Regions from separate parts of the Desulfonatronovibrio magnus genome, predicted to be linked through region 2. Evidence: predicted binding sites of a transcription regulator. Region 2 holds the regulator's gene; the other holds the start of a gene.
The links. The regulator sigma-54, encoded in region 2, starts transcription at its own class of promoters, with help from an activator protein. The targets are predictions, from matches to a motif close to CTGGCACGGNNNNTGCTT.
Positions count from the first base shown of each region.

Region 1: the regulator sigma-54 is predicted to act here: its motif matches at 1,977-1,994, upstream of flgM (flagellar biosynthesis anti-sigma factor FlgM).

Region 1 is NZ_KN882175.1:691,845-696,062, forward strand. It holds gene LZ23_RS14930 (NAD(+)/NADH kinase) at 1-772, opposite strand, end outside; gene LZ23_RS14935 (DVU0524 family FlgM-associated protein) at 1,142-1,558, shown strand; gene flgM (flagellar biosynthesis anti-sigma factor FlgM) at 2,104-2,409, shown strand; gene fliW (flagellar assembly protein FliW) at 2,397-2,873, opposite strand; gene csrA (carbon storage regulator CsrA) at 2,846-3,088, opposite strand; gene flgL (flagellar hook-associated protein FlgL) at 3,324-4,218, opposite strand, start outside.
Region 2 is NZ_JYNP01000005.1:161,565-165,782, forward strand. It holds gene lptB (LPS export ABC transporter ATP-binding protein) at 1-454, shown strand, start outside; gene rpoN (RNA polymerase factor sigma-54) at 1,069-2,505, shown strand; gene hpf (ribosome hibernation-promoting factor, HPF/YfiA family) at 3,206-3,751, shown strand; gene LZ23_RS00825 (PTS sugar transporter subunit IIA) at 3,755-4,204, shown strand; gene rapZ (RNase adapter RapZ) at 4,180-4,218, shown strand, end outside.

The DNA of each region.
Region 1 (4,218 bases), on a different contig from region 2:
TAAAGTCCCTGAAATGCCTGAATATGGCCACACGATCACCCGGCTTGATTCTAAAACCTGTCTGTCCGTCAATTGTCATATGCACATCAGGATGATCTCCATGAATTCCAGCATAGAGCCTGCTGTCAGATGGAAGTATCAAAGGCTTGAAGTCATGCAGAAATGGACATATGGGTGTTATGATAACTGCTTCCATTTCAGGATGTACCAGAGGGCCTCCTGCAGAAACAGAGTAGGCTGTTGAGCCTGTAGGTGTGGCGACAATAAGCCCATCAGCCCGGATATGCTGCTCCGCGCCTCCTGGAAGAGTCAGATTAATGCAGACCAGACGGGCCAGACGTCCCCTGTTGATTACGACCTCGTTAATGGCTGTCCCGCTGTGGATGATTGATTTGTCCCTGACCACCTCATAAGCAAGTACACACCTTTTTGATACCTGAACAGGGGTAGCCAGCAAGCCGCTCAACTGTTCCCTCCAGGAATGTGGAGAAATATCAGCCATAAACCCTACTACGCCAAGGTTGACACCCAGAAAAGGGATATTTTGATCAAGCAGCAACCTGGCCTGGCTCAAAATTGTGCCGTCTCCCCCAAGAATGATGATCAAGTCAGAAAGTGGGATGCATGGATCATCTTCAAGACCTTGTAAAGACTTGGAGGGCAAGTGAACTTTAATGCCCTGAGCCTCTAACCAGGACTTCATTTTCAGGGACAAAGCAAAAGCTTTCCTGCTTCTGTTTTTAGTGATAAGAATAACTGAATTAATACTCATAGCTCTCGGAAATCAAGTTTAGTGGACAGATTCAAGCAGCGTTCCTGCAAAATTACCCTCGGGGCAGCAACTTGTTTATCCAAGAAACGGTCTTGACTCAAGGATTAGTTTTGCAATGCCGCCAATGGCCTTGATGGAAGGATTGGGAGCTTTTCGAAAGGAACATGACACTGAAGCAATGCCTGTAGCTTGATACCCTTATGAAGCTTTTGCCGCCGGGATATTTTAACTGCCTGAACCCTTCCACGGCACAAGTCCCTGCGTCACATCCAAATGTCAAAATCTGAAATATTACGAAAATTATTTTTTCAAAAATAATCTAAAGTTTTTGAGTAAAACAACCGATTCAGTCTGTAGAAGAGGTGAATAATGACCATTAATCCTGTTTTAGTAAAAAAAGTGCTCAACACTTATGACCGTCATCTGGTCAATGGACGCAGGCTCGCGCGCCTGTCAAGATACCTGCGTGGAGCTGAAGCACTGGAACAGGATACTACTTCAAGAGAATCCAAAAGGAGAAAATTAGTGGAGAGAGTGGCCAGGGAAATTATTGAGAACCTTATTACTTCCGACAGCAGAAATCCCATGGTTGACGAAATAAAGGAGGCATTAAGCCAGGAACTCAATACCGAACTTATATTTCACTATCCTCCTTCCGGGGAAGAAATGAAAATCATGGTTCCAGGACCGCATGGCCCTGAAGAATTAGGACCAGAACAAAGAGAAAAGGTTTTGGGCAAGCTATGGCAGATGACTTTAAACAAAGTAAACTCAACTATGCTGTAATCAGTGATCAATTTTTTCTATCAGATAATACCCTTGTATCCCTGGCCGCCCGGGTAAAGCGCTTCTAAGCAACTAAAACCAAATTACCAACAAAATCAGACGTTTATAATTTTCACAATTTTAAGATTTTTACATATGATTGATTCTCAATTACCAGAAAAGTTCCGTCAAAGATGAGAGCTTTACGCCTGGCACCGGGACTGTCCCTCGCTGTGTAAATTTTATCATTAAAGCAAATTTCTTCCAGGAACCAATGCAGCATCAATCTTTTTTAAAGTACCTCGCGGGGACTGTCCCAATTTTCAGAATAGTGACAGATTCGTAAAGTTACTCACACGTTCGGTCCCGGGCCGCCCGGGTGAGGAGCTTATAAATAAAACAAATATACGCTGGAATACTCACAAGCCATCCTTGACAACAGGCATGTTATTTGCTTAATTTTTTTTTGAAATAATTCAGCTTTTCCAGCATCAGGACACTTAAGCTCATCAGCTTTTGTCCGATATAATATTTAAGCGCGACGAATTCAAACATTGGAGGGCCCAATGGAAATAAAAGGATTGATTACAGGGCTGCAGTCTTATGAGCAGTCCAGAATAAACAAGGATAAGGGCCGGGGTAGTCCAGGCACTGGAGCGCCCCGATCATCCTCAGACAGAGTTTCTTTGTCTCAGGACGCGAAACTATTCCGAACCGGACTTGAGCAGGCCATGAAAGCTGATGACGTAAGAGCAGACAGAGTTGAAGAACTCAAGGCAAGAGTCAAAGACGGTACTTATGAGCCTGACTCCAGAAGAATTGCCGAAAAAATGATTCGTGAAGACATGGATACCTGGTTTCAGAGATCCTGATCCACACCCTTAGCATCTTCTCTCAACTCTGCCAGAACTATTCTTGACTTCATGCTTAGATCATTCTGAGGCACCTGCATTCCAATTCTTTTCACAGTATTTATTACTATAGGCCCACTCATATTAAGGGTTGTCTCTTCGGGACAGCCTTGAGGGATGGTCACTGTGACCATGATAGCCAGCTCGCTGCTTCTCGGGGATTTAAGGACCCTTTCTTCAGTATTGCCAAGATAAACCTGGTAATCTGTAACAAAACAGAAAGGGTCTGCCACGAGAAGACTGAACCGCGAGTTGTTCAAGTTCTGCAGTATATAAAAAGGCGAATCAGGCTTTATCTGAAGCAGCACAAAATCCTTGACCCTTTCCATCCCTATCAGTCCACGCGGAAAAAAGATAGCTTTGTCAGGGCTTATAATAATCCTGCCCAGTTTGGAATTTATTTCTTTCTGCTTTGTCTTGTCCATAAATTTGCCGCTGCTACGAGGTCCTCAGCGCATGACTGAATGGCCATCTCGTTTTCCTGTTGAATATTTCTGAAAACTTCTTCCCGGTACACAGACATATCGTCCGGCACCTCAATGCCCACCTTGACCTGTTTCCCCTTCACTCCCAAGATGGATATGATTATATCGTCGCCAAGATGGATACTCTCCCCTGTGCGACGCGACAGTATGAGCATTTTATGTTGTAATTCCTTGTTTGTTGGTGAAAAACCATAGAAGCTTCTGAGCAACTTCAAAAAAACTGGACCCCGGATCAAGTCCGGGGTGACGGTTAAAGCAAACTATTACTATTTGTCTTCATTCCGGCGAAAGACGGAATCCAGATTTTTTCTTGTTCCCAGACTCCAGCCTGGGAACAAGGGGTATCAGTTACTCACAAGTTCGGTCCCAGCCAGCCCGGGTGAGGCGCTACTAAATATGATTGACCAGATTCATACGCATGATGTTGGATGAAGATCTAAGAACTGCCTCGTAGACAATCTGCTGATTGGCAAGCTTGGTCATAAGCTCTGCCACATCAACATCTTCGACCTTGCTCATCCTTTCTTTTTCATTCAGAACCAGCCCGGACAATACCGACTCGGAAATATTGAGACGGTTTTCCCTGGCTCCGATGCTGGCCAGCTGATTGTTCACATTCTTCAAACTTTCATCCAGGTTTTCTAAGGCTCTGGATATTCCGTCCTGATTGTTAGTCTCAAGATAGCCAATAAGTTCACCCATGGTTTCAAAGACGTTACCCGGTCCTTCAATGCCTGGTGAATAAAAATTATCTCCTGGCTTCTTATAGATACCTCCAAATACATCCTTACCTATGCTGTTGACCTGCAAAGATTCATTGGCAGATATTTCAAAATTAATTGCAGCCCGATGGGGACGGATGAGAATTTGGTCGTTTGGATTTAAACTATTTTTTGTTGGATCGGCTGGATCTATATTATTAATTTCAAGACGACCTCCGGGCACAAGGAACCTTACCCGCTCAGTTGTTGTATCTATTAGCGTTGTGTTACCAGTATTCCAACTGGATCCTCCATCAAGACTATAAGAATACTCAACTTCGTTTGGTGTGCCTGTATTGGTATCATCTATCCTGATGGTGACATCCTTATCAAAAACACCGGATACTGACACATCAGCGTTACTAATATCCTGAGCATAAAGCGAAGTTATATTCTCATCTTCATCATCGCCGTTATATTTGGCAGTTGGCCTGACCCAAAGCCAGGTTCCTGAAGTGTCGTTGGTATCGTTGGGGTCATTGGCCTGAACTGTATGTCCGCTGGGAAAACCCACCGTAATTCCA
Region 2 (4,218 bases):
CAAAAATCTGACAGTTTTTGAAAATCTGATGCTTATCCTGGAATATACACATAAAAGCAAAAAGCACAGACTGCAAAAAGCTGATCAGCTTATGGATGAGCTTGGCATATCCAAGCTGGCTCACCAGAAAGCATCCTTTCTGTCCGGGGGGGAGCGCAGACGTCTGGAGATTGCCAGAGCCCTGATCAAGGATCCGAGATTTATACTGCTTGACGAGCCTTTTGCCGGTATTGATCCTATTGCTGTGGATGATATTCAGAAAATCATTCTCAAGCTCAGGGAAAAAGAAATAGGAGTGCTGATATCAGATCATAACGTGCGGGAAACCCTGCGGATCTGTGATAGAGCCTCCATTGTATATGACGGACAAGTTATACTCGATGGGACGCCTCAGGAGATTATCAATGACACCAGGGCAAGGGCAGTCTACCTTGGTGAATCTTTTTGCTTGTAAGTTTGTCATGTTTTCCCGTATGGTAAGCTGATTCGCTGCTTTCAGGCATTTTTCAAATCCTTTGAAAATGTAACAGTTTAGGATTTTTTTTTTTTGTATCTGTTTAGCGCTTTGGATGTGGCAAGGCTTCCTGCCCGGAGGCATACAGCCCGGTGGGGGGCTGGCTCTTCCAGGACCCACTTGTCCCAAAAATGAGTCATTTTGAGCACAAATTGATGCTCAAGTGGGTCCTGGAGTGCCTGTCCCCTGCTTTCCTTAAAAGCGCTAAACAGATACCCTTTTTATAAGAAAGCAGTGGGCAGGCACCCAGTCCCTGTTTTTTGTTGATATATAAAATCAGACTGTAACTATTCACCATGCTGAGAGGTGAGCCTGCATCCTGATTTGTTTTCTTTTGCTGCAAACTCCCAGCATTAGCCCGTAAGTCAAAACCATTAATTGTTTCAAACAATCCAGAGGTTTTCCCTGTTCATGGTTTTGACTAACGGGCTCAGGGCTGGTCAAACAAACTGCAATGGCCAAAACAAATCAGGATGCAGGCTTTATCTGAAAGTAGAGTAATGTGGTGTGAACAGATACCTAATTATGGATAACAGACTTAACGGAATAATACTATGTCCCTGGAACTGAGACAGAATCTTAAACTGACCCAGCAGCTGGTGATGACTCCCCAACTGCAGCAGGCCATTAAATTGTTGCAGATGTCCAGGCTGGAGCTTCTTGAGGTGGTCCAGCAGGAACTTCTTGAAAATCCGCTTCTTGAAGAGCTGCAGCCTGCCGCTGATGAGGATCGCGAAAGAGAGGCCCGTGACAGAAAAGAAGTAAAAGAAAAGTTGACAGCCGAAGAAAAGGAAATGATCAACAATGCTGACTGGGAAGATTATCTCGGACATTTTTCAAGCACATCAAAACAGGCTGGTTCCAGGGAGTGGGAAGTTCCCGAGGAGATGCAGAGTTTTGAAGCCAGGTATTCTTCCAAGCCATCCTTGGAAGGTCATCTTACCTGGCAGCTTTATCTGCAGAATTTGACTGCAGAAGAAATCAGGATAGGCGAAGAGATTATTGGAAACATCGATTCAAAGGGTTACCTGAAGACCGATACAGCTGAACTGGCCCAGTCGCTGAATCTGACAGAAGACAAGGTTGAATCAGTTTTGAGCAAGGTTCAGAATTTTGACCCTGTGGGCATTGCCTCCAGAACGTTGCGCGAGTGCCTGTTGACTCAACTCAGGGCCCTTAATGAAACAGGACCAATTATAACTGAGCTGGTCACGGAACACCTTGAAGATATTGAAAAAAATCGTTTTGTTCCTCTTCTAAAGAAGTTTAAGATAAGCAAGGACTACCTCAAGGAATGTATAGAAATTTTGCAAAGCCTTGATCCTTACCCGGGGGCAAGCTACGGAAGTGAGGACATTGTCTATGTTAGCCCGGATATCTATGTTTACAAGTATGAAGAGGATTTTGCCATCGTGCTCAATGAAGATGGAATTCCCCCCATTCAACTGAGCACACTTTATCAGGATTCGCTGGAAAAAACCGATAAGAATAAAAAGGATAACGAGTACATTCAGGAAAAAACCCGTTCTGCCATATGGCTGATGAAAAGCCTGCATCAGAGACAACGAACATTGTACAAGGTAATGGAGAGCATCCTCAAGTTTCAAAGAGAGTTTTTTGAACTTGGCGTTGCCAGGCTCAAGCCGCTTATTTTGCGTGAAGTGGCAGAAGATATTAATATGCACGAGTCAACAGTCAGTCGGATTACCACCAATAAATTTGTCTCAACGCCCTTTGGTGTTTTTGAGCTCAAGTTTTTTTTCAACAGCTCTTTAAGCATGGACAGTGGTGGTGTGGTAGGGTCTGAAAGTGTCAAAGCGGCCATAAAAAAGATGGTCGCCGAAGAAGACCCCAAAAAACCTTTAAGTGACGACGTGATTGCCAATGCGTTAAAAGAACAGCTTGAGGTCAATATTGCCAGGAGAACTGTGGCCAAGTACAGGGCTGCATTGAAGATACCTTCGTCCTCCAAAAGAAAAAAATTTTTCTGATCATTTACTGATATATGTGAATTGAGACGGAGTTCACCTTTTTCTAATGCGGGCTTTGCCCGCAACACAAAAAAAGATTTTTGTAACAGTTTAGCCATTTGCATGTGGCACGTGGACTGGCTCTCCCAGCCCTTGTTTTATTAAGTCTGTGTTTTACATCAACAAAAAACAAGGGTTGGGGTGCCTGTCCCCTGCTTTCCTTAGAAAAGGGCTAAACTATTACAGATTTTTTAACCGCCCGTTCGCCCCTGTTGAATGGCTGAGCCTACACTTTGTGTATTCAACTGGGTAAAAAGACTCACTCAAGACGCCCAGTTAAACCCTGCTGCGCAGGAACGCTTTCAGCGATGTTTAACCGGGCAGGCAAAGGGCGCAAAGGAAAAAAAGATGTTTTTTCATTTGCCGGGGAACCCAGTTAAACCCGTCTGCGACGGAGACTACGTCTGCTTAACAAGGCAGGCGGCAAATTAATAGGCAGCCTTTTTGAGAACCGATGCCTGGTTTTTAAAAAAATGTCTTCTTTATTGTCTTTAACTGGACTTTTCAGGCTGAAGGCGGAATATTCAGGAATCTGGACATTCCTGCTCAAGTGGGGCCCGGAGTGCCTGCCCCCTGCCTCCATACAAAAGGCTGAACGATTACCAAATCATAATAACTGATACAACCAATACACAACTTGATATCTCAAAGGAGGATCAGCATGCAGATCAAATTCAACTTCAAAAACTTTGAGCCTTCTGAACATCTCAAAAAGTATGCTCAGGAGAGATATGAAAAGCTTTCAAAATATCTTAATGAAAACGATGCTGCAGAACTTCAGGTTAATCTGGAGGTGGAAAAATTTCGTCACATAGCTGAGGTCATTCTAACTGGCAAGGACATGCATATATCAGCTACAGAAGAAACTGAGGACATGTATTCAACGGTGGATTTAAGTCTGGACAAGGTGGAAGCCCAGCTTAGAAAACAGCGGGAAAAAGTAAAGGACAAAAAGAAAAAAGCCAGGGAAAAACAGGTCAGGATGGACATCATCAATTTCGGGCCTGTTGACAGTGGTAAACGCGAGCCAAGAATTGTGGCCACTGACCATTATGAACCCAAGCCTATGGATCTCGAAGAGGCTGCCATGCAGTTGGAAAGCTTAAATTATGATTTTCTTGTATTTCTCAATGCTGAAACTGAACGTATCAATGTCGTCTATAGAAGAAAGAATGGAGACTTCGGGTTTATTGATCCGGGCATGTAACTTATGAACCTTACTGAGTATTTAGATAAAGACCAGATTATTGCCGACCTGGCTTCAGCAACCAAAACCGAAGTTCTGGCTGAGCTTATCAGCCCCTTAACGGCAGCTTACCCCTTTCTGGATAAGCAGAAGATTTTTGAGGTTTTGCTGTTTCGAGAAAATCTTGGTACCACCGGTATTGGAGATGCAGTAGCCATACCCCATGGAAAGCTTGACAACCTGGACAAAGTGCTTCTTGTGGTGGGCAGAAGTTTGCAAGGGGTTGATTTTGCTTCCCTTGATCACAAGCTGGTCAATATTTTTTTTCTGGTACTTGCTCCGGAGAAAAGTGCAGGCAAGCACCTGAAGATACTTGCCTATATTTCCAGGCTTCTTCAGGATCAGTCTTTTAAGGAGTCATTTATGAGTGCCTCAGACAGGGATGATTTATGGAATCTGATAACCAGACGTTGAGATCTCAGACAGCA